3 regions of the Enterobacter sp. HK169 genome follow, and region 3 is predicted to be linked to each of the others. Evidence: predicted binding sites of a transcription regulator. Region 3 holds the regulator's gene; each other region holds the start of a gene.
The links. The regulator PurR, encoded in region 3, represses purine synthesis genes. The targets are predictions, from matches to a motif close to CANGCAAACGTTTGCNTG.

Region 1 (7,797 bases), 830 kb from region 3:
CTCCGAAACCTTTAATCAGACGCACCTGGCCGATGCTTACGAGCGTCTGCTGCTGGAAACCATGCGCGGTATCCAGGCGCTGTTCGTGCGTCGCGACGAAGTGGAAGAGGCGTGGAAATGGGTCGACTCCATCACCGAAGCCTGGGCTGCCGATCAGGATGCGCCAAAACCGTATCAGGCGGGTACCTGGGGACCTGTCGCGTCGGTGGCAATGATCACCCGCGATGGCCGCTCCTGGAACGAGTTTGAGTAAGATAATCCTCTAGCTCGAAAGTGTTATTTTACCGGTAACATGATCTAACACAGCTAGTGGCACAATTTTCAACTTTTAAGCTCCGCGTGGATTCACCCGCGGAGCTTTTTTTATTACACTGCCGGAAGTGATTTTGCCCCTGAGCTCCGGACAGCAAGCGTTTCAGCGTTGTTAACAACTGCCAGCGACTTTGTAAACTCCCGAGCCGGACAGATAATTAAGAGGAGCTTTTATGAATCCGACATTGTTACGCGTAACACAACGCATTATCGAGCGCTCGAAAGAGACCCGTTCGGCCTACCTCGCCCGGATTGAACAGGCAAAGAGCAGCACCGTCCACCGATCACAGCTGGCCTGCGGGAACCTGGCGCACGGCTTCGCCGCCTGCCAGCCTGATGATAAAGCGTCGCTGAAAAGCATGTTGCGTAACAATATCGCCATCATTACCTCCTATAACGATATGCTTTCCGCACACCAGCCGTATGAGGTCTATCCCGCTATCATCCGCAACGCGCTGCACAGCGTAAATGCGGTGGGCCAGGTGGCGGGCGGCGTACCTGCCATGTGCGACGGCGTGACGCAGGGGCAGGACGGCATGGAGCTGTCCCTGCTGAGCCGCGAAGTGATTGCCATGTCTGCCGCGGTGGGGCTGTCACACAATATGTTCGATGGCGCGCTGTACCTCGGCGTGTGCGACAAGATTGTCCCGGGCCTGGTGATGGCGGCGCTGTCGTTTGGGCATCTGCCTGCGATCTTCGTCCCGTCCGGCCCAATGGCGAGCGGTCTGCCGAACAAAGAAAAAGTGCGTATCCGCCAGCTGTACGCGGAAGGGAAAGCAGACCGTCAGGCGCTGCTGGAGGCGGAAGCCGCGTCCTATCATGCGCCGGGAACCTGTACGTTCTACGGTACGGCTAACACTAACCAGATGGTCGTGGAATTTATGGGAATGCAGCTTCCGGGCTCGTCCTTTATCCAGCCAGATGCGCCGCTGCGCAAGGCGCTGACCGAGGCCGCGGCCCGTCAGGTCACGCGTCTGACCGGCAACGGCAACGAATGGATGCCGATGGGCAAAATGGTCGACGAAAAAGTCATCGTCAACGGGATTGTCGCGCTGCTGGCAACCGGGGGCTCAACCAACCACACCATGCACCTGGTGGCCATGGCGCGTGCGGCGGGCATTCTGATTAACTGGGATGACTTCTCCGAGATCTCTTCCGTGGTGCCGCTGATGGCACGGCTGTACCCGAACGGTCCGGCGGATATTAACCACTTCCAGGCCGCAGGCGGTGTACCGCTGCTGATGCGCGAGCTGCTGAAAGGCGGACTGCTGCATGAAGACGTGAATACCGTGGCGGGCTTTGGCCTTCAGCGCTACACCCAGGAGCCGTGGCTGAACAACGGCGAGCTGGACTGGCGTGAAGGGGCGAGCGCGTCCCTTGATGCGCAGGTGATTGCCACGATCGACAAACCGTTCTCTCCTCATGGCGGCACCAAAGTGCTGAGCGGCAACCTCGGTCGTGCGGTAATGAAGACCTCTGCCGTACCGGAAGAGAACCAGGTTATCGAAGCGCCGGCGGTGGTATTTGAAAGCCAGCATGACGTGTTACCTGCCTTTGACGTCGGTCTGCTCGATAAAGACTGCGTGGTGGTGGTGCGTCACCAGGGGCCTAAAGCCAACGGGATGCCAGAATTACATAAACTTATGCCACCACTTGGTGTATTATTGGACCGCCGTTTCAAAATTGCGCTAGTCACCGATGGACGCCTCTCCGGGGCATCCGGTAAAGTGCCTTCAGCCATCCACGTGACGCCGGAAGCCTACGACGGTGGCCTGCTGGCGAAAGTACGCGACGGTGACATGATCCGCGTGAACGGTCAGACGGGCGAGTTAACCCTGCTGGTGGATGAAGCCGAGCTGGCGGCACGTCAGCCTCATATTCCTGACCTGAGCGCATCGCGCGTGGGGACCGGACGCGAAATGTTCAGCGCGCTGCGTGAGAAACTCTCCGGTGCGGAGCAGGGCGCAACCTGTATTACGTTTTAAGACGACTTGATTTTAACGATCTGGCGAGAGAAAACTCTGATGAAAAACTGGAAAACAAGTGCAGAAGCAATCCTGACCACTGGCCCTGTCGTGCCGGTTATCGTGGTAAACAAGCTGGAGCACGCTGTACCGATGGCGAAAGCGCTGGTTGCGGGCGGCGTTCGCGTTCTGGAAGTCACCCTGCGCACCGCCTGCGCGATGGACGCTATCCGCGCTATCGCCAAAGAAGTGCCGGACGCCATCATCGGTGCGGGTACCGTTCTCAACGCGCAGCAGCTGGCGGAAGTGACCGAAGCGGGCGCGCAGTTCGCCATCAGCCCTGGCCTGACCGAGCCGCTGCTGAAAGCCGCCACGGAAGGTACTATTCCGCTGATCCCTGGCATCAGCACCGTCTCTGAACTGATGCTGGGCATGGACTACGGTCTGAAAGAGTTCAAATTCTTCCCGGCCGAAGCGAACGGCGGCACCAAAGCGCTGCAGGCGATTGCGGGTCCCTTCTCTCAGGTACGCTTCTGCCCGACGGGCGGTATCTCTCCTGCCAACTACCGTGACTACCTGGCGCTGAAAAGCGTGCTGTGCATCGGTGGTTCATGGCTGGTTCCGGCGGATGCGCTGGAAGCGGGCGACTGGGATCGCATTACCAAACTGGCTCGCGAAGCGGTTGAAGGCGCGAAGCAGTAAGCCATTCGCCATATGAAAAACGGGCCTTCTGGCCCGTTTTTTTATCCTGCAACCTTAACGCTCGCAGCAGCCGCTTTCGCTCTTGCCACAGCGTCGTCAACGTTATCTCCGGTGGCTAATGCCACGCCAAGACGGCGAGTTCCGTCGATCTCCGGCTTGCCGAACAGACGTACCTGCAATCCTGCGCCCACTGCCCCGTCGACGTTATCAAACGTGACGTTCTGGCTGGTTAACTGCGGCAGGATCACCGCCGAGGCGGCAGGGCCATACTGACGTACACCGCCGACGGGCAGGCCGAGGAACGCGCGCACGTGCAGGGCGAACTCGGAGAGATCCTGCGAAATCAGCGTGACCATGCCGGTGTCATGCGGGCGAGGGGAGACTTCGCTGAAAATCACCTCATCACCGCACACAAACAGCTCCACGCCGAACAGGCCATAGCCGCCCAGCGCCAGGACGGTTTTACGGGCGATCTCCTGAGCACGCTCCAGCGCCAGGGTGCTCATCTGCTGCGGCTGCCAGGATTCGCGGTAATCGCCATCCTCCTGACGGTGACCAATCGGGTCGCAGAAATGGACGCCGTCAACGGCGCTGACGGTCAGCAGGGTGATTTCGAAATCAAACTTCACGACGCCTTCGACGATCACGCGACCGGCCCCGGCACGGCCGCCCTGCTGGGCATAATCCCACGCGTTATCCAGGGTACCGCTGTCGCGAATAAAGCTCTGTCCTTTTCCGGAGGAGCTCATCACCGGCTTAACGATGCACGGGTAACCAATTTCCTCGACGGCCTGCAGGAACGCGGCCTTATCGCCAGCAAAACGGTAGCTCGAGGTGGGCAATCCCAGCTCTTCCGCCGCCAGGCGACGAATGCCTTCGCGGTTCATGGTCAGCTTTGCGGCTTTCGCACAGGGCACCACGCGCTGGCCTTCCTGCTCCAGGGCGATCAGCGTATCGGTGGCAATGGCCTCAATTTCCGGCACGACAAAATCGGGTTTTTCGCGCGTAATCAGCTCGCGAAGGGCATCGCCATCCAGCATGTTAATCACATAAGAACGATGGGCGACGTGCATGGCGGGTGCGTCGGCGTAACGGTCTACGGCAATGACTTCCACACCTAAACGCTGGCACTCAATGGCGACCTCTTTCCCCAGCTCGCCCGATCCCAACAGCATCACTCGCGTCGCCGCAGGTCGCAGCGCAGTTCCTAAACGAATCATAACAATCCCCCTGAAAAAGTTGCGCGCAGTATAAACGAAAACGTTTGCGTCTGTCTCGTGCACGGCTAAACGAGGGGACAGAAATTTGCGCTTCTTTAGCCCGACCAGACATTTCCTGACGCCTGCTCGCTTACGCTGTGAAACATGTTCACCGTTAAGTGAGGGAAACCATGTCTGGCTGGATAAATCAATTGCAATCCCTGTTAGGGCAGAAAACATCGTCTGGCGAGCGGGACCTCAGCAAACTGCTGGTACCCGGAGCGCTCGGCGGGCTGGCAGGCCTGCTGGTCGCGAATAAATCCTCACGCAAGCTGCTGGCAAAGTATGGTACAGGCGCGTTGCTGGCCGGCGGCGGCGCCATCGCGGGCTCCGTGCTGTGGAATAAATACAAGGACAGAATACGGACCGCGCACAGCGATGAACCGCATTACGGCGAGCACACCTCGCCGCTGGATCTGCGTACCGAACGGCTCATTCTTGCGCTGGTTTTTGCCGCGAAAAGCGACGGGCATATTGACGATAAGGAACGAGCGGCGATCGAGCAGCAGCTGCGCGAAGCCGGCGTTGAAGAGAAGGGAAGAGTGCTGGTGGCGCAGGCGATAGAACAGCCGCTCGAGCCGCAGCGTCTTGCCCAAAGTGTGAAAAATGAGGAAGAGGCGCTGGAGCTCTATTTCCTCAGCTGCGCAGCCATCGATATCGATCATTTTATGGAGCGGAGCTACCTTAACGCCCTGGGCGATGCGTTAAAGATCCCTCAGGACGTGCGCGAGGGCATTGAGCGGGATATCCGGGAGCAAAAACAGGCGTTACAGGGATAGTCGTCGCCGTCGCGACGCTGTTTCGCTTGCATCATGCGTGGGTTTTGCCAACCTTATAGGGTGTAAAACTTAAAAGAATGATGACATGCCACCGAAAGCCCGACGTACTCCTTATGCGATCACCACGCATGGCGATACGCGTATAGACAACTATTACTGGCTGCGGGACGATTCGCGCTCCCGGCCAGAGGTACTCGACTACCTGCACGAGGAAAACGACTATGGCCGCAAGGTCATGTCCAGCCAGCAGACGCTTCAGGACCAGCTCCTGAATGAAATGGTGCAGCGTATTCCCCAGCGCGATATCTCCGCGCCCTGGACCAAAAACGGCTATCGCTATCGCCATATTTACGAGCCCGGCAATGAGTATCCCATCTACCAGCGTCAGTCGGTGTTAAGCGCCGAATGGGATGAGTGGGATATTCTGCTGGATGCCAACCAGCGCGCCGCCCACAGCGAGTTTTATACCCTGGGCGGCATGTCCATTTCCCCTGACAACGCGGTGATGGCGCTGGCGGAGGATTATCTCTCCCGCCGCCAGTACGGCCTGCGGTTTCGCAATCTGGAGACCGGCAACTGGTATCCGGAAATGCTGGAAAACGTCTCCCCGGATTTTGTCTGGGCGAATGATTCCGAGACGGTTTACTACGTCAAAAAGCACGCGTCGACGCTGCTGCCTTACCAGGTGTGGCGACATACCGTGGGAACGGACTCCGCTGACGACGAGCTGGTTTATGAAGAGAAAGACGAAACGTTCTATGTCAGCCTGCATAAAACCTCCTCACGCCACTATGTGATTATCTTCCTTGCCAGCGCGACGACGTCGGAAGTCCTGCTGCTGGATGCCGAACTGCCGGACGCCCAGCCGCTCTGTTTCCTGCCGCGCCGCAAGGATCACGAGTACAGCCTGGACCACTTCCAGCACAGCTTTTATTTGCGCTCCAATCGCGAGGGCAAAAACTTTGGTCTCTATAAAACCAAAGTGCGCGATGAGCGCAAGTGGGAGGTGCTTATCCCCGCGCGGGATCAGGTGATGCTGGAAGGGTTCACCCTCTTTACCGACTGGCTGGTGGTGGAAGAGCGTCAGCGCGGGCTGACCAGTATCCGGCAAATCAACCGAAAAACCCGGGAAGTGGTGGGGATTGCGTTTGATGACCCGGCCTACGTGACGTGGATTGGGTTCAACCCTGAACCCGAATCGTCGCGGTTGCGCTACGGCTACTCCTCCATGACCACGCCGGACACCCTGTTTGAGCTGGATATGGATACCGGGCAGCGCCAGGTGATTAAACAGACCGAGGTAAAAGGGTTTGAGTCCGACAACTACCGCAGCGAGCACCTGTGGGTCACCGCCCGTGATGGCGTGGAGGTGCCGGTCTCTCTTGTTTACCATCGGGCTCATTTCCAGAAAGGCAAAAACCCGATTCTGGTGTACGGCTACGGCTCGTATGGCTCAAGCATGGACGCCGATTTCAGCAGCAGCCGGTTAAGCCTGCTCGATCGCGGTTTTGTTTTCGCCATCGCCCATATTCGCGGCGGCGGTGAGCTGGGCCAGCACTGGTATGAAGACGGGAAATTCCTGAAGAAGAAAAACACCTTCAATGACTACCTCGACGTCTGCGATGCGCTGATTGAGCAGGGCTACGGCGATCCGCAGCTCTGCTTTGGGATGGGGGGCAGCGCGGGCGGTATGCTGATGGGGGCAGCGATCAACCAGCGTCCCGACCGCTTTAAGGGGATTGTCGCGCAGGTTCCGTTTGTCGATGTGGTCACGACCATGCTCGATGAATCCATTCCCCTTACTACCGGGGAGTTTGAGGAGTGGGGGAATCCGCAGGATGAGATGTACTACCGCTATATGAAAGAGTACAGCCCGTACGATAACGTGGAGGCGAAATCCTACCCGCATATGCTGGTCACCACCGGTTTGCATGATTCTCAGGTGCAATACTGGGAGCCGGCAAAATGGGTGGCAAAACTGCGTGAGCTGAAAACCGATGACAATCTGCTGCTGCTGTGTACCGACATGGATTCCGGACACGGGGGGAAATCGGGGCGATTTAAATCGTACGAAGGGGTTGCTCTGGAATATGCCTTTTTAATAGGCCTGGCGCAGGACACGCTGCCAGGCCGTGCGGAGCGTTAAGCGTCGCCCAGATAATGTTTCAGCGTTAAGCGCAGCTCCGGGCTCATTCTGTCGAGGTTGTTATACAGCCAGCGCAAATAGCCCGGGTCTTTATCCGCCACCTCGGACACCGGCTTCCCGCGATATTTACCAAAGGTAAACGTGGTCAGCAGCGCGGGACGTCCTGTGATCGTCGCCATGTCATCCGGCGTCCAGCCAGAGATATTCATAATATCAATCAGCAACGCGGCGGTGATATAGCAGTCATACAGGGCGCGGTGATGGTGAAGCCCCTCAGGGGTACGAACGCTGAGCTTGCGGGACTTGTACAGCGCCATGTTGCTGTATTTAATCCCCGGCCAGAGACGACGCGCCAGCTTCATGGTGCAAATCCATTCCCCCGGCATTTCAGGCAATACCCGGCGGTCAAAGCTGGCGTTATGCGCGACGTACCACGGGCTACCGTAGTAGTGCGGAATGATCTCTTCGATCCACGGCTTATCCGCCACCATCGATTCGGTAATGCGATGGATAGCCATCGCCTGAGGGCTGATGGGGCGATCGGGACGCACCAGATGGCTCATTGGGTTGACGATTTTACCATCAACCACGTCGACAGAGGCCACTTCCACTATTCCGCCCTGAAGATCGCAAGT
Region 2 (7,797 bases), 1.2 Mb from region 3:
AGATGGTCACACCAATACGGGTATCCGCAGCGTGCGCTGCTGCACCAAAAAGCATGCTTGCCATTACGGCAGACAGGGTCAACACCTTCTTATTCATGGTATCTCCGGTTTTTTTTATGCAGGGTAGTTCTTGTGAATAACGATCGGCGGGCAGGTGTTAATAAAACGTTACTGACAGCCGAAGTTCACTTATAAAATTTCTTTCTTCCGTGTTCGGTAACGCTCCAGAAATGCGTTTTATTCGTTGTTTGCGGCACATTGGCTATAGTGAAAGTGAATAATCACCGTTACATAGCTTTTCAGCCCCTAAAACGCTGACATCATAGTCAGCGCCTTGTTAAGATACTGTGAATTTACTCACAGATTGAAAACGGTTACATCACCTGATGTAATCAGTTAGTGATCGGAACCACAATTTGTCGGGCCGCGACGGAGTGCCGACGCACTAAAGTCGGCATGAAACAGTGTGTTGCGCCCGGATCCAGCAGCCCTGCCGCCCCCTGTAACGCCAGCTCAGTCGCCAGTTTCGCCATAGAAGCAATGGGGTAACGCACCGTTGTCAGCTGCGGGTCGGTGTAACGGGCAATCGGAATATCATCAAAACCAATGAGTGATAAATGCTGTGGCACCGCAATGCCGTTATCTTTCAGCGCCGTCAGGGCCCCTGCCGCCATGCTGTCGTTATAGGCAAACACTGCAGTAAGCTGCAGGTTGCGGCCCAGCAGCTCGACCATTGCCGCCTCACCGCCCTGCATGTCCGGTGTACCTGTGCCTGTCCAGCTTTCTGACGGCGTAATGCCGTGCTCTTTCAGGGCGTTTTGCCACCCCTCGCGCCGCAGGTCGTCATCTTCAATATGATGGCTGGAGGCCAGATAGCCGATCCGCTGATGCCCGTTGTTGATGAGCATTTTCGTCGCCATCATGGCGCCGCTGACGTTATCCAGCCCGACGCAGCGATGGGCATAGCCGGGGACGATGCGGTTGATCAACACCATGCCCGGGATCTGATCCATAAAGCCGGTTAGCTCTTCATCGCTCAAGGCTTTTGAATGGACAATCAAGGCGTTACAGCGCTGGCGGATCAGCACTTCGATGGCATGGCGTTCCTTTTCCGCCTCATGATAGCTATTGCCGATCAGGACATATTTCTGATGCTGCTGGGCGACCACGTCGACCGCTTTGACCAGCGCGCCGAAAAAGGCATCCGATACATCCATCACCACCACGCCGATGGTGTCGCTGACCTGCGTCGCAAGCGCCTGGGCATTGGCATTTGGCCGGTACCCGAGCTGGGTCACGGCTTTCATTACGGTTTCACGGGTTTCAGGGCTGACCAGCGCGCTATTGTTCAGCACGCGTGAGACGGTAGCCACAGAAACGCCCGCCTGACGGGCGACGTCACGAATGGTGATCATATTCACCATCCTTCAAAGGATTGCAGCAACTCACAGACACCCCCTGTGTTTAGCAAGGTGGCTATTTTGGCAGCGAGAGAAAGGGGACTACGTGAAGAAGCTCACACTCATGAAAACGCTTACATCCGTTTTGTTAATGATTGTGATCCAGATCGTTATCTGGATGTGTTCCTCAATGATACCCCTGAAGCATGTGCGGTTAACTGACGCCACACCCACTCCAGCGGTCCCTGGCGGAAATAGCGTAGCCAGAGAACAGAAAACGCCAGGTTAATCACCCAGACCGGAATAACAAACGCCAGCAGCGTGAGGCGGTCGAATTTCATAAACAGGCCAAAGCGATAGAAAAGCGTGGTGCATATCAGCGTTTGTAGCAGGTAATTGCTCAACGCCATGCGGCCCACGCAGGCGATAGCGCTGACGATCCACAGGCGGGAAAGCGTTGGCCAGTAGCCATAGATCAGCGCCGCGTATCCGATGGTCTGGAACGGCGCGCTCAGTTCGCGCGGCACCTGGAGCAGGAACGCGCACCAGCGGTAATCCCAGTGGATGTGCCACTGCGTGATTATCGCCGGGAGGTTAATCAGCACGCCGATCAGCACCAGCCCGACACCCGTTCGCCGATAGTGACGCAGGCTGAACTCCCCTTTCAGCCAGCCGGTGCGCATCAGTGACGCCCCCATCAGCATCATGCCCGCCAGCTGCCAGCCGTATTGCGCGCCCAGCGCAAGGAGGTTATCCCCCAGCATATCCGCGCGGTTGCTTATCGCTTCCGTACCGCCCTTCAGCTTCCAGTACTGTTCGTACTGCAGGTTAGCGGCATCCGGTATCCAGGAACGGTTCGTCGCCTCGCCGGAGATCATCCCCAGCAGCAGCAGGACCCCAAGCCCCATGACATAGAGCATCACGCCGGTGTTAAACAGGCTTTTTACGCTGTGCGCATCGCGAATCAGACGCCAGCAGATCAGCCCGACTAGTCCATACGCGAGAAGAATATCGCCGTCCCAAAAGAACAGCCCGTGGATAAAGCCGAGGAGAACCAGCAGCGTCAGGCGCGACTGGATCCAGCGCGTACCGCGTTTGAGGAGGAGTTGCAGACCTGCACCAAACAGCAGGGCAAACAGCGTGAGGAATTTAACCTGCGCGAAGAGATCGAGGACAGCCCAGGTCCAGGCATCACTGCGCGTGATGTCGCCATACCAGGCAGGATTGAGATAAGCCGCCTTCGGCAGGCCGAAGGCGCTGATATTAAGCAGCAGGATACCGAGAATGGCGACGCCGCGAACAAAATCGAGCGTGACGTTTCGCTCCATGGTTCCTGCCCTGTAAGACTTAGTTGTGGTGACGTACGGCGCGCAGGAACTCCTGGCGGGTATTCTGGCTCGATTTAAACAGGCCGCCCAGCGACGTGGTGGTCGTTGCACTGGTCGCATCACGCACGCCGCGCGCCTTCACGCAGTAGTGAACCGCGTCGATAGAGACGGCCACGTTATTGGTGCCCAGCAGCGTTTGCAGCGCGGTCAGGATCTGCTGCGTCAGACGCTCCTGCACCTGCGGACGCTGAGCAAAGAACTGCACGATGCGGTTGATTTTCGACAGGCCAATCACCGTATCTTTTGGGATATACGCCACGGTCGCTTTACCGTCGATGGTCACGAAGTGGTGTTCGCAGGTGCTGGTCAGCGTGATATCGCGTACCGTCACCATCTCGTCCACTTTCATCTTGTTTTCAATGACGGTGATTTTCGGGAAGTTGGCGTAATCCAGCCCGGAGAAAATTTCGTCGACGTACATTTTCGCGATGCGGTGCGGCGTCTCCATCAGACTGTCGTCACTCAGATCGAGATTCAGCAGCTCCATGATCTCGGTCATATGACCGGCAATCAGACGCTTGCGGGTTTCATTGTCCAAATCCTGTACGGGCGGACGCAGTGGCGTTTCAAGACCGCGCGCAACCAGGGCTTCGTGGACCAGGGCAGCTTCTTTACTGAGTGATGACATTTTGTTCTCCTGCAGGTGTGGCGTCTTTTGCCCTCGTTGTGGCAAAAGTATGCGCTCATTGTGCGTGAGGCGGCGCACATAATCCAGTATTCACGACGATAATTATTGCAATTGCTGTTGCCTTTCAGCGTGACGATTCCAGACCAGCGCTCCGCCGACGAACAGCGCAACGCCCGCCAGACCCAGCGCGGGCTCCAGCCGGTGGGTAAGCCAGGTTGATAACGCCGAGGTCATCGGGCCAATCAATTGACCAATCGCATACCCGGTGGTGAGCAGGCCTGCCATATAACGCGTATGGTTTGGCGCCAGCTCGCGGCCGTATAAAAGAGAGAGCTGCACGGCACACAAAAAACCGCCGCCCACCAGCAGCCCGCCCGTCAGCAAACCGCCAATCCCCGGCAGCAGCCAGGCCGCCAGCACGCCAGCCCCCTGTAACCACAGCACGATAGCCAGCCTGCGGTTCGCCGTTGAGGTGTGGCGTAAAAGAATACTGAGCGCAATGCCCACCACGGCGGCGATACCAAAAAACGGCCAGACAAACTGGGCGAACAGGCTGCCGGGAAAACGCACCGCCGCCATTTGCGACAGGAATGTCGCCGGGAGGATATAGCCAAACCCGGCCAGGCTGTAGCTCCAGACCAGGCGCTTTAAATCCGCCGTCAGCACCAGCGGCTCCGGCGCGGTGCCGGGGCGATGGAGCTGCCCGGATCGCGGCAGGTAGCGCGCCACCAGCGCAATCAGCACCAGCGCCAGCACGCCGTAGATTTGCCATGCCGCCCCGGCCGAAAGGGATTTCGCCTGGATATAGACGGCGAGCAGCCCGCTCAGGGCAATGCCCGCCCCAGGCCCGGCAAACACGGCGGCGCTCAGGCCCGGTTTACCCAGCTGCCCCAGCCGTTCGTTGGTCCAGGCGGCAATGAGTACCATCGACCAGCCGCTCATGCAGCCAATCACGAAGCGCAGCAGGCCGTGCACGACGGCGTTATCCGCCGCCGCGGAGAGCAGCGTCAGCGCAACCGCGCCGGTGATGCCAAGCCAGAGGCGCGTTTCCACAAAGCGGTGCGCGCGCATGGCATCCCATGCGCCCACCAGATAGCCCAGATAATTCATCGCCGCCACCAGACCCGCGCTGGTCAGCGTAAGCTGCCCGGCAGCAATCATGAGCGGCACCTGAGGCGTAAAGGCAAAGCGCCCTATCCCCATCGCCACCACCAGAACGACAAATCCACTGAGCGCAATACGCAGCGCCATGACCGCTCCAATTGTTAAAGAAAAGTAAATTTATGATGCAGCATCTCGCCGTCTGGCGAAAGTGAAAGTTACTCACAGGTCAATGAAAAGGCTGTATTATGGTTTTTATGAATACGCATTCTCATTAAGGAGCCCTGCATGGAACTGCTCGAAGAGCACCGTTGTTTTGAAGGTCGACAGCAGCGCTGGCGGCATGATTCCACCGTCCTGAACTGTGCGATGACGTTCAGCATTTTCCTGCCGCCGACGGAAAATCCGCCGGTTCTGTTCTGGCTTTCGGGCCTGACCTGCAACGACGAAAACTTCACCACCAAAGCGGGCGCGCAGCGACTTGCCGCCGAGCTGGGTATTGCGCTGGTGATGCCTGATACCAGCCCGCGTGGCGATGATGTGGCCGACGATGCAGGATACGACCTGGGTAAAGGCGCCGGGTTTTATCTCAATGCGACCGAGCAGCCGTGGGCAGGCCACTACCGTATGTATGACTACATTCGCGACGAGCTGCCCGCGCTGATTCAGTCCGGGTTTGCGGTAAGCGACCGCTGCGCCATCAGCGGACATTCTATGGGCGGTCACGGGGCGCTGATCATGGCGTTAAAAAATCCGGGAAAATACGTCAGCGTGTCGGCATTTGCGCCAATTGTGAACCCAACGCAGGTGCCGTGGGGGCAGAAAGCCTTCACGAACTATCTGGGTGAAGATGAAGCAAAATGGCAGGAATGGGACAGCTGTGCGCTGATGCTGGCCAGCAGCTCGGCAAATGCGATCCCGGTGCTTGTCGATCAGGGCGATGCGGATCAGTTCCTCGCCGGGCAGCTACAGCCTGCGGTGCTCGCAGAAGCGGCACGCCAGAAGGACTGGCCGCTGACGCTGCGCATTCAGCCGGGGTATGACCACAGCTATTACTTCATCGCGTCCTTTATTGAGGATCATCTCCGCTTTCATGCGGAGCATTTGTTCGCGTAAGTGCGGATGATTGCCGGGTGGCGGCTTCGCCTTACCCGGCCTACGTTCGCGGATTTTGTAGGCCCGGTAAGCGAAGCGCCACCGGGCATAGAGGTTACATCAGAACTTGTAATCCACACCGACAAAGTAGCGACGGCCATCTTCCGTATAGCTGTAATCGTCGCGGCTCAGATCTTTATCCAGCAGGTTCTGCACGCCCGCGCGCAGCTTCACGCTTTTCGTCGCCTGCCACGCGGCGCCGGTATTCCAGATGACATAGCCACCCGGCGTTGGTGCACTGCTGGTCAGCGCGCGTTTCTCACCGGTGTAGTTGCCCTGAACGTAGAACGACCAGTCCTGCGTCGCCTTCCAGTCAACGGTACCGTTGGCGGTGTGGAACGGCAGATCGGACAGCGGCTTGTTGCCGCCGTTGCTGATGTCACGGCCGTCGTTGTAGGTGTAGTTCAGGGTCAGTTTCCAGTCGTCCGCCAGCGGGAGCTTCAGCTCGGTCTCCACCCCGCGGATGCGCGCCTTGTTAACGTTGTAGTAGCGGAAAATCGGCTCACCATCCGCATTCAGGCCAACGTAGTTAGGGTAACCCTGGGCCTGTTTTGCATTGGCCGTACGGCTGATGCTGATGCGATCATCCACATTATTCTGGAAGGTGGTAACGCTGGCCTGCACGCCCTCTAACCAGCCCTCTTCCCCGCTGTAGTACAGACCGAATTCGAAGCTTTCGCTGGTTTCCGGTTTCAGATCCGGGTTACCGACAATCTCACAGGCACCGCGACACGAGCCGGTGACCCAGTCCGGGCTCAGCTGGAGCAGTGACGGCGCTTTAAACGCGGTAGCCCAGCCCCCTTTCACCGTTACGGTATCGGTCGCGTTGTAAACCAGATAGGCTCGCGGGCTCCAGTGGTCACCGTAGGTATCATGGTCATCCATACGGATGCCGGTGGTCAGCGCCAGAGGTTCAAAGAGACGCCACTCATCTTCAAGGAACAGGGCATACTGGCTTGTCGAGGTACTGCTGCTGGAACCGCCCGTCAGGTTGACCGGATCTTTCAGCTTATCGTGACGCCATTCCCCACCGAAGGTCAGCAGCTGGTTGATTTCACCCAGAGGCAGCACGTATTTCCCGTCCACCGCGTTGCTCTCGGAGGTGATCGGATTGCTGTTGCCCGGGTTTTTGTTATCCACCTTTTCGCCGTAAACCTTCAGCTCGCTGTTGCCGACGCCCCAACGGCCGTTGTGGCTGAGAGAATAGTTCTGACGCTCAAGGCGGTTTTTGTCGAGGGAATCCGAGTCGCGATCCTGACGGTCGAAACCGTAGCCCGCCGTAAAGTCGTGCTTTTCAGACGGTGTCCAGGCGAACTCCACATTCGCATCGCGGCTGGTGAAGCCCTCAATGCGCGGCGTTTCACCGCTCGCCGTGGTAGAGGACTTCTGCTGACCGTCTTTCTCACGCTTCGCGAGGCTACCGTAGGCTTTCAGCCCCAGCAGACCGTCCACCAGCGGACCGCTGGTATAGAACTGACCGTTGTAGGTGTCTCCACGGTCGCGGTGCTCCTGAATCGTGGAATCGGCGCTCAGGGTGCCCGTCCATTTCTGGTCGATTTTTTTGGTGATAATGTTCACCACGCCGCCCAGCGCATCGGAACCGTAAAGAGAAGACATCGGTCCGCGCACCACTTCGATTCGTTCGATGGCGTCAACCGGCACCCAGTTGAGGTCGAAATCATTATGGCGGAATACCGCGTTACGCGAGTTAACGCGCTTGCCGTCGATCAGGATCAGCGTATAGCTGCTGTCCAGTCCACGAATACTTACCCCTTTACGGTTGTCCCCTTCGCTCGTGAGCTGAACGCCCGGCACCTCCCGTAACACATCTTTCAGATTCTGAACGGGTTTGCGCTGCAAATCTTCCTGGGTAATCACGCTGATGCTTGCCGGGGCGTCTTTCAGGTTTTGCTCGGTCGCGGAGGCCGTTACAACCATTGTGTCGCCGGATTCCGCTGCGATAACAGGCAGGGCCAGGGACATTGCGGACGCACAAAGTCCTCCCCTGACGAAGGGATTCAACCTAAACATTCCATATCTCCATGAGGTAAATACAACTAAATCAAATCATCATTGCTCACAGCGTCTTCCCTGCCGCCCACATCTGAGGTGGGTCGGTGACACG
Region 3 (7,797 bases):
CGCTGGTAGTGGTCAGGAGCGGCGTGGCAATCAGCGCGGAGACCACCAGGCTTGCCAGGAAGCACAGCCCCAGCTGCAGGGTGTTCTGCAGCGCGGCGGCGCGGCCTGTTGCCTGCGGGAAGGGACGCAGCGCCTGCGCTACAACGATAGGGTAAATCGCCCCGTTCGCAACGGCCATCACGCAGAATGGGATCAAAATTTCGGCCAGACCGGCGCCAGGAATAAAGCCAACGGCCCAGGTCCCGATGACGCTCAGCGCATACAGCACCAGCAGCCACGGCAGCATCTGCTGACCTTCCCACTTTTGCAGCGCCGCGCGACAGCCGTACCCGCCCACCAGGAATGCGATGGTCTGCGGAACATAGCTCAGGCCGATGGCTGCCGGGCTGTAGCCCATATCGTGCAGAATGAACGGCGAGCCGGTGAGCCACGCGAAGAAGCTTGCCGAGCAGGCGGCATAGATCAGGACATTCCCGCGATACGCTTTGGCGCTGAGCAGGGAAGTGAAGGTAATCGGCTTCGCGTCTGCATGCGCTTCTTTTTTATGCGCGGGCTTAAGGGCGAACGCCGGCAGCATCAGGACCAGGGTAATGGCAAACAGCGTGGCGAAAATGGCCTGCCAGTCGAAATGAGCGAGGATCCAGCTGCCCAGCAGTGGGGCGAGGGCAGGTGAGAGACCTACCAGCGGCATAATGGTGGCGAAAATACGGTTTGTGCGGTTAGCCGGATAGTAGTCGGTGACCAGCGCCTGCCAGGTCACGGCCGCGGCACAGACGCCCACGGCCTGAATAAAACGCAGCACCAGCAGCCAGCTGGCATCGCGTACCCATAGCATCCCCAGGCAGCCCACGGCAAAAATGGCCAGGCCCAGCAACAGCACCGGCTTACGACCAAAGCGATCCGAGAGCGGTCCCCAGAGCAGCTGTGCGAAGGCAAAGCCGGCGAGGAATAAGCTCAGGCTGGCGCTGATGGCGGCAGCCGGCGTTTGTAAATCTTCCTGCATGGCGGCAAACGCCGGCAGGTACATATCGGTGGCCAAAAAGCCCAGCACGCTTAAGCCGCCGAGCCAGACTAAAAAACCGTTCCTGGGTTGCATTATTTTATTCTCCTGAGGAGGCAGGTATACATTGGCGCTGAGTGTAGGGAGTGCAAAGCTGCTTGTGAAACGCTAATATTTGGCTGGTGCATTCAAAAAATTTGCAGGCAGAAAATGTGGTCAGATTATTCTCTTGAAGTGGTCGATGCTGTTGCGCGTAACGGCAGCTTCAGCGGTGCGGCGCAGGAGCTGCACCGCGTCCCTTCGGCAATAAGCTACACGGTGCGCCAGCTGGAGGAGTGGCTGGCGGTTCCGCTGTTTGAACGGCGGCATCGTGATGTGGAATTAACGCCCGCAGGCGCGTGGTTTTTGAAGGAAGGGCGTTCTGTTATCAAAAAAATGCAGATCACCCGCGAACAGTGTCAGCAGATCGCTAACGGCTGGCGGGGACATCTTTCCATCGCGGTGGATAACATCGTTAAGCCGGAACGCACCCGGCAGATGATCGTCGATTTCTACCGTCATTTCTCTGACGTCGAGCTGCGGGTCTCGCAGGAGGTGTTTAACGGCGTCTGGGATGCACTGGCGGACGGCAGGGCAGAGATGGCGATTGGGGCTACGCAGGCGATCCCGGTCGGGGGACGTTACGCTTTTCGCGACATGGGGATGCTGAGCTGGAAATGCGTGGTGGCAAGCGATCATCCGCTGGCGTCGATGGAAGGGCCGCTCAGCGATGACACGCTGCGCAACTGGCCGTCGCTGGTGCTGGAGGATACGTCCCGTTCATTGCCCAAGCGTATCACCTGGCTTCTGGACAACCAGCGGCGGGTGGTGGCCCCTGACTGGGAATCGTCGGCGACGTGCCTCAGCGCCGGGCTGTGCGTCGCGATGGTGCCCGTTCATTTCGCGCGTCCGCGCATCGATACCGGAGAGTGGGTTGAGCTGACGCTGGAGAATCCGTTCCCGGATGCGGCCTGCTGCCTCACCTGGCAGCAAAATGACGTCTCGCCTGCGATGGCCTGGCTGCTGGATTATCTGGGAGACAGCGAAACGCTGAACCGGGAATGGTTACGGGAGCCAGCATAGCTGGCCCCGTAAAGCGATTAACGACGGTAGTCGCGGAACGGACCGTCCGCAACGGAACGGCGTTCGATAAGACGCGGGTGAACTTCAATAGACTGCGACTCTTCGCGCTTGTTGACGATCCTGTCCATCAGCATATTGAAGGCCGTTTCGCCCAGCGAATCTTTCGGCTGGTGAATGGTGGTCAGCGCCGGGGTGAAGAAACGCGCGTTACGCACGTTGTCATAGCCGATCACGGATATATCCTGCGGTACGCGCAGGCCCAGCTCGTCGGCAGCGCAGAGCGCGCCCATGGCCATGATGTCGCCCCCGCAGAACACGGCGGTCGGACGGTGCGGCTGGGAGACGATCTGCTGCATCGCGCGGTAGCCCGATTCCGGCTCAAAGTCGCCCTGCACAATCCAGTTTTCCGGCACGTTGATCAACGCTTCTTCCATCGCTTTCATAAAACCGGCCAGACGGCCCGCGCCGGTGTTGCGCTCCAGCGGACCGGGGATCACGCCAATCTCGCGGTGGCCGCGTTCGATCAGATAACGACCGGCCATATAGCCGCCTTCAAAGGCGTTATCGATAACGGAATCGGTAAAGTCTGCGCGCGCTTCGCCCCAGTCCATCACCACCATCGGAATATGGCGATACTCTTCCAGCATCGACAGCACGGATTCCGGGTACTCGGAACACATCACCAGCAGGCCATCAACGCGCTTTTGCGCCATCATCGACAGGTAGGCACGCTGTTTTTCAATGCTGTTCCACGCGTTGCCCAGAATCAGGGTATAGCCTTTCTGGAAGCAGTTCTTTTCGACCGCTTCAATGATCTCGGCAAAATAGGCCGCTTCACTGCTGGTCGCCAGCAATCCAATGGACTTGGTGTGATTAACCTTGAGGCTACGCGCAACCGCACTTGGCGAATAGTGCAGCTCTTTGATCGCTGCCCAGACGGCGTTGCGCGTCTCTTCCGCCACAAAGCGGGTTTTGTTAATTACATGTGATACGGTTGTAGTGGAAACGTTTGCGCGTTTTGCTACGTCTTTAATTGTTGCCATTAAATGTCACTCCAGACCATATCCTAAGCTCCTGAAAAACTTGAAGGTAAACGTTTGCCTTCTCTCACCCTTATCTCGCAATCTTGAATTGCGGCACGCCGGGAAAACGACACGGGACGTCAGGAGGGGGTCAATGGCCGGTACGCTAATAAATTTAGCGTGGAATTTTGTCCTATCTTGATGAAAAGGGGAAGAGGTAAAGTGGTTATCAGTATAAATCCAGGAAGATTTTTGACGTAATCTGTGCAAAAATGAGCAAGCTCACTTTTCGTGTGGGGATTAAAAGGAGAAAAATTGATGAGTTCCGATCTTAAGTTTTCGCTGTTCACCACCATTGTTGTGCTGGCTCTGATTGTTGCGGCCGGTCTGACGGCTGCGCTGCACTGATTTTACGCGGAGGGAGAGCCTTCTCCCTCCCAACTCCCCGGATTGTTACTTCTCTGGCAAAAATCTTTTGCCATTTTGTTAACTTCTCATTTTTTGTGATTGATGTCATGCTTTCTGCTTCTTTGTTCTGTGTCACCACATGACACGGCATCCGGAGTTGACGCATGAAAATCAATTTTCCCCTGCTGGCCCTGGCGATTGGCGCTTTTGGGATTGGCACCACTGAATTCTCCCCGATGGGGTTACTGCCTGTTATTGCCCGGGGCGTAGATGTCTCTATCCCTGCGGCAGGGATGTTAATCAGCGCCTACGCTATCGGCGTGATGGTCGGGGCGCCGCTGATGACGCTTCTTCTTTCACACCGCGCGCGCCGCAATGCGCTGATTTTCCTGATGGCGATTTTCACCCTGGGCAACGTGCTTTCGGCCATTTCGCCGGACTACACCACATTGATGCTGTCGCGCATTCTGACCAGCCTTAACCACGGCGCGTTCTTTGGGCTGGGATCGGTTGTGGCTGCCAGCGTGGTGCCAAAACACAAGCAGGCGAGCGCCGTGGCAACCATGTTTATGGGGCTGACGATTGCCAATATCGGCGGGGTGCCTGCGGCAACCTGGCTGGGAGAAGCGATCGGCTGGCGTATGTCTTTCCTGGCGACGGCCGGGCTGGGCGTGATTGCGATGGTGGCGCTGTTCTTCTCCCTGCCGAAAGGCAATGCCGGAGAACGTCCGGAAGTGCGTAAAGAGCTGGCGGTGCTGATGCGCCCGCAGGTGCTCTCCGCGTTGCTCACCACCGTGCTGGGGGCAGGGGCGATGTTTACCCTCTACACCTATATTTCACCGGTACTGCACGATATCACCCACGCAACGCCTCTCTTCGTTACCGCGATGCTGGTGCTGATTGGCGTGGGCTTCTCGATCGGCAACTATCTGGGCGGGAAATTTGCCGACCGTTCCGTGAGCGGGACGCTGAAGGGCTTCTTAACCCTGCTGATCGTCATCATGGTTGCCATTCCGTGGCTGGCGCGTAATGAGTTCGGGGCCGCGATTGCGATGGTCGTCTGGGGAGCCGCCACTTTCGCCGTGGTGCCGCCGCTGCAGATGCGCGTGATGCGTGTGGCGCACGAGGCGCCGGGACTTTCATCTTCCGTGAATATCGGTGCGTTTAACCTGGGTAATGCCCTGGGCGCGGCGGCCGGTGGGGCCGTGATTTCAGGCGGTCTGGGGTACAGCTTTGTGCCGGTGATGGGGGCGATTATTGCCGCGCTCGGCCTGCTGCTGGTGATAATGTCGGGTCGTAAACAGCCTGAAGCAGCCTGCGCTGCGGAATAAACCAAAAACGCAGAAGGGCGTACCCTTCTGCGTGTCTCTTACGCGGCGAAGTTCTTCGCGACAAAGTCCCAGTTAACCAGTGCCCAGAAGTGCTCCAGGTAGTTCGGGCGCGCGTTGCGGTAATCAATGTAGTAAGCGTGTTCCCACACGTCCACGGTCATCAGCGGCTTAGCGCTGGTGGTCAGCGGGGTGCCCGCGTTTGAAGTGGACACGATAGCCAGTTTGCCATCCGCCTCTTTAACCAGCCACGTCCAGCCAGAACCGAAGTTCTTGATGGCTGCATCGGTAAATTTCGCTTTGAAATCCGCGAAGCTGCCAAATGCGGCGTTGATAGCGGTAGCCAGTTCACCGACAGGTTCACCGCCGGCATTTGGTGCCAGGCAGTGCCAGTAGAAGGTGTGGTTCCACACCTGAGCCGCGTTGTTAAAGACGCCACCCTCTGAGCTGCGGACGATCTCTTCCAGCGTTTTGCCTTCAAAATCGGTGCCCTTGATCAGATTGTTCAGGTTGGTGACGTACGTCTGGTGATGCTTGCCGTAATGATATTCCAGGGTTTCCGCCGAAATGTGCGGTGCCAGGGCGTCTTTTGCATACGGTAGTGCAGGTAATTCGAACGACATTGCTTCTCTCCTTATTGTATTTTGCGTTGCCAATAACCACACAGACAACAAGGACAGGATAGCAAATTGAAAGGGTATGCAAAAGAGGAACTTACCCCGCCACGGATGTGGCAGGGCAGGGGTTAACGAATGGTTTTCGGCGTCATCACGCGACGTGCGCCGACGTAGTGGCGTAGCCAGTAGTCTTCACTGAGAGAGGTGATCTGAATATCCTGGCCGCTACGTGGAGACTGGATGAATTTCCCGTTGCCGACATAGACGCCGACGTGGTCAGCCGTGCCGCGACCCTGAGTGCGGAAGAACACCAGATCGCCGTTTTCCAGCTCACCGCGGTCAACCGGAGAGGCATCGCGCAGGTGGTACATCTCATTGGCGGTACGCGGAATGCGGAATTTGACCAGATCTTTATAGGCGTAATAGACGAGGCCGCTGCAGTCAAACCCGGTACGCGGCGAACTGCCACCCCAGTGATAAGGTTTGCCAATCTGCCCCATCAGTTTATTCATCGCGGTTTTTTGCGCTTTCTGTACACGCACTTTATGCACTTCCGCTATTTTCGTGACCTTCGTGCATTTCGCCTTGTGGCCTTTACGCGTGATGCATTTTTCAGTAACGAGGTTAGCGGCGGTTTGCGAAGCTTTACTTTTAGCGGAGTGGGCAGTGCGGGAAGGTTTTGTTTTCGTCTTGCTGGAAGCGGTCTGTTTCGTCTGAGCCGGTGTTTTTTTCTTGTCGTTCTTAGCGGTGGTTTTTTTCTTACGTTCTGTGGCTTTCACCAGATGGTTTTTTTGTACAGCAGAATGCCGCGCCTGCTGAGAGGCGTTTGCCACTGGCGTGAAAGTGAGTGAAGTAAACAGTAAAGCACAGAGCGTGATCGAGATTTTATTTATCCGCGCCACTGGGCAGTCCCCTGATAAATGCAGGTCATCAATAATACCCGCGTGTGATTTACAAAGCCCGTCGATTCTAATCTATAAAAACCCAGAAAGTTAATAGCATTTTTCAATCTACAATCGTGTTTCGTTAGCAAGTGCAAAAAAATTCATCGTTCTGTCGCACATTTGCCCACTCCCTAAGCAAAACCCTGACCGCCGCAGGGGTAAACACCATTTGCAATGCAACTTTTCGTGACTCGGGGTAGAATGTATAAACGTGACAAAAATGTTATTTTCCGATGCCAGTCTGACCCGCTACAATGTCAGACGAATGCCGTAACAGAAGTTAAAGGAAGCAAGACATGAGCACCACTATTGAAAAAATCCAGCGCCAGATCGCTGAAAACCCGATTCTGCTGTATATGAAAGGTTCTCCGAAGCTGCCAAGCTGCGGCTTCTCCGCACAAGCGGTTCAGGCGCTGTCAGCCTGTGGTGAGCGTTTTGCTTACGTTGATATCCTGCAGAACCCGGACATCCGCGCAGAGCTGCCTAAGTACGCTAACTGGCCGACTTTCCCACAGCTGTGGGTTGACGGTGAACTGGTTGGCGGCTGCGATATCCTGATTGAAATGTATCAGCGCGGCGAACTGCAGCAGCTGATCAAAGAGACGGCGGCGAAGTACAAAACCGAAGAGCCGGACGCAGAGTAATTTTCTGCGCAAATAAAAAAGCGACCCGCTTAGTGTGGTCGCTTTTTTTTTGCCGGGTGGCGCTGCGCTTACCCGGCCTACGATTGAGGATCGGCCTCATCATCCATCGGCAGCGGCCAGCCGCCCAGACGCTTCCAGCGGTTGACGATCTCACAGAACAGCTCTGCGGTGCGCTCCGTGTCGTATAAAGCGGAATGTGCCTGCGTGCCGTCAAAAGGTATACCCGCCGTGATGCAGGCTTTTGATAACACCGTTTGTCCCAGGGCCAGGCCGCTCAGTGCGGCGGTGTCGAAGGTCACAAAAGGATGGAAGGGGTTGCGCTTGAGCGCGGCGCGCTCCGCGGCGGCCATGGTAAAGCTGTGATCGAAGGTGGCGTTATGGGCCACCATGATGGCGCGGCTGCAGTTACTCTCTTTCATGCCTTTACGCACCATTTTAAAAATGGCGTGCAGCGCATCATATTCACTGACTGCGCCACGCAGCGGGTTATGCGGATCGATACCGTTAAACGCCAGCGCTTCCGGCTGTAAGTTTGCCCCTTCGAAAGGTTCAACGTGGAAATGCAGCGTGGTGTCCGGTGTAAGCCAGCCCTGTTCATCCATCTTCAGCGTGATGGCGGCAATTTCGAGCAGCGCATCGGTTTTAGCGTTAAATCCGGCTGTTTCTACATCAATGACAACGGGATAAAAACCACGAAAACGGTCGCACAGAC

Region 1: the regulator PurR is predicted to act here: its motif matches at 4,232-4,249, upstream of purT (formate-dependent phosphoribosylglycinamide formyltransferase).
Region 2: the regulator PurR is predicted to act here: its motif matches at 1,524-1,541, upstream of galS (HTH-type transcriptional regulator GalS).

Annotation. Positions count from the first base shown of each region.
Region 1 is NZ_CP017087.1:1,135,644-1,143,440, reverse strand. It holds gene zwf (glucose-6-phosphate dehydrogenase) at 1-253, shown strand, start outside; gene edd (phosphogluconate dehydratase) at 486-2,297, shown strand; gene kdgA (bifunctional 4-hydroxy-2-oxoglutarate aldolase/2-dehydro-3-deoxy-phosphogluconate aldolase) at 2,337-2,978, shown strand; gene purT (formate-dependent phosphoribosylglycinamide formyltransferase) at 3,020-4,198, opposite strand; gene EnteroDNA1_RS05505 (tellurite resistance TerB family protein) at 4,369-5,016, shown strand; gene ptrB (oligopeptidase B) at 5,102-7,162, shown strand; gene exoX (exodeoxyribonuclease X) at 7,159-7,797, opposite strand, start outside.
Region 2 is NZ_CP017087.1:1,457,719-1,465,515, forward strand. It holds gene mglB (galactose/glucose ABC transporter substrate-binding protein MglB) at 1-97, opposite strand, end outside; gene galS (HTH-type transcriptional regulator GalS) at 393-1,415, opposite strand; gene yeiB (DUF418 domain-containing protein YeiB) at 1,571-2,728, opposite strand; gene folE (GTP cyclohydrolase I FolE) at 2,748-3,416, opposite strand; gene EnteroDNA1_RS06975 (YbfB/YjiJ family MFS transporter) at 3,519-4,667, opposite strand; gene fghA (S-formylglutathione hydrolase) at 4,806-5,633, shown strand; gene cirA (catecholate siderophore receptor CirA) at 5,733-7,703, opposite strand.
Region 3 is NZ_CP017087.1:304,406-312,202, forward strand. It holds gene punC (purine nucleoside transporter PunC) at 1-1,096, opposite strand, end outside; gene punR (DNA-binding transcriptional activator PunR) at 1,211-2,122, shown strand; gene purR (HTH-type transcriptional repressor PurR) at 2,140-3,165, opposite strand; gene cydH (cytochrome bd-I oxidase subunit CydH) at 3,463-3,552, shown strand; gene EnteroDNA1_RS01595 (MFS transporter) at 3,717-4,883, shown strand; gene sodB (superoxide dismutase [Fe]) at 4,922-5,503, opposite strand; gene EnteroDNA1_RS01605 (C40 family peptidase) at 5,626-6,399, opposite strand; gene grxD (monothiol glutaredoxin 4) at 6,738-7,085, shown strand; gene rnt (ribonuclease T) at 7,163-7,797, opposite strand, start outside.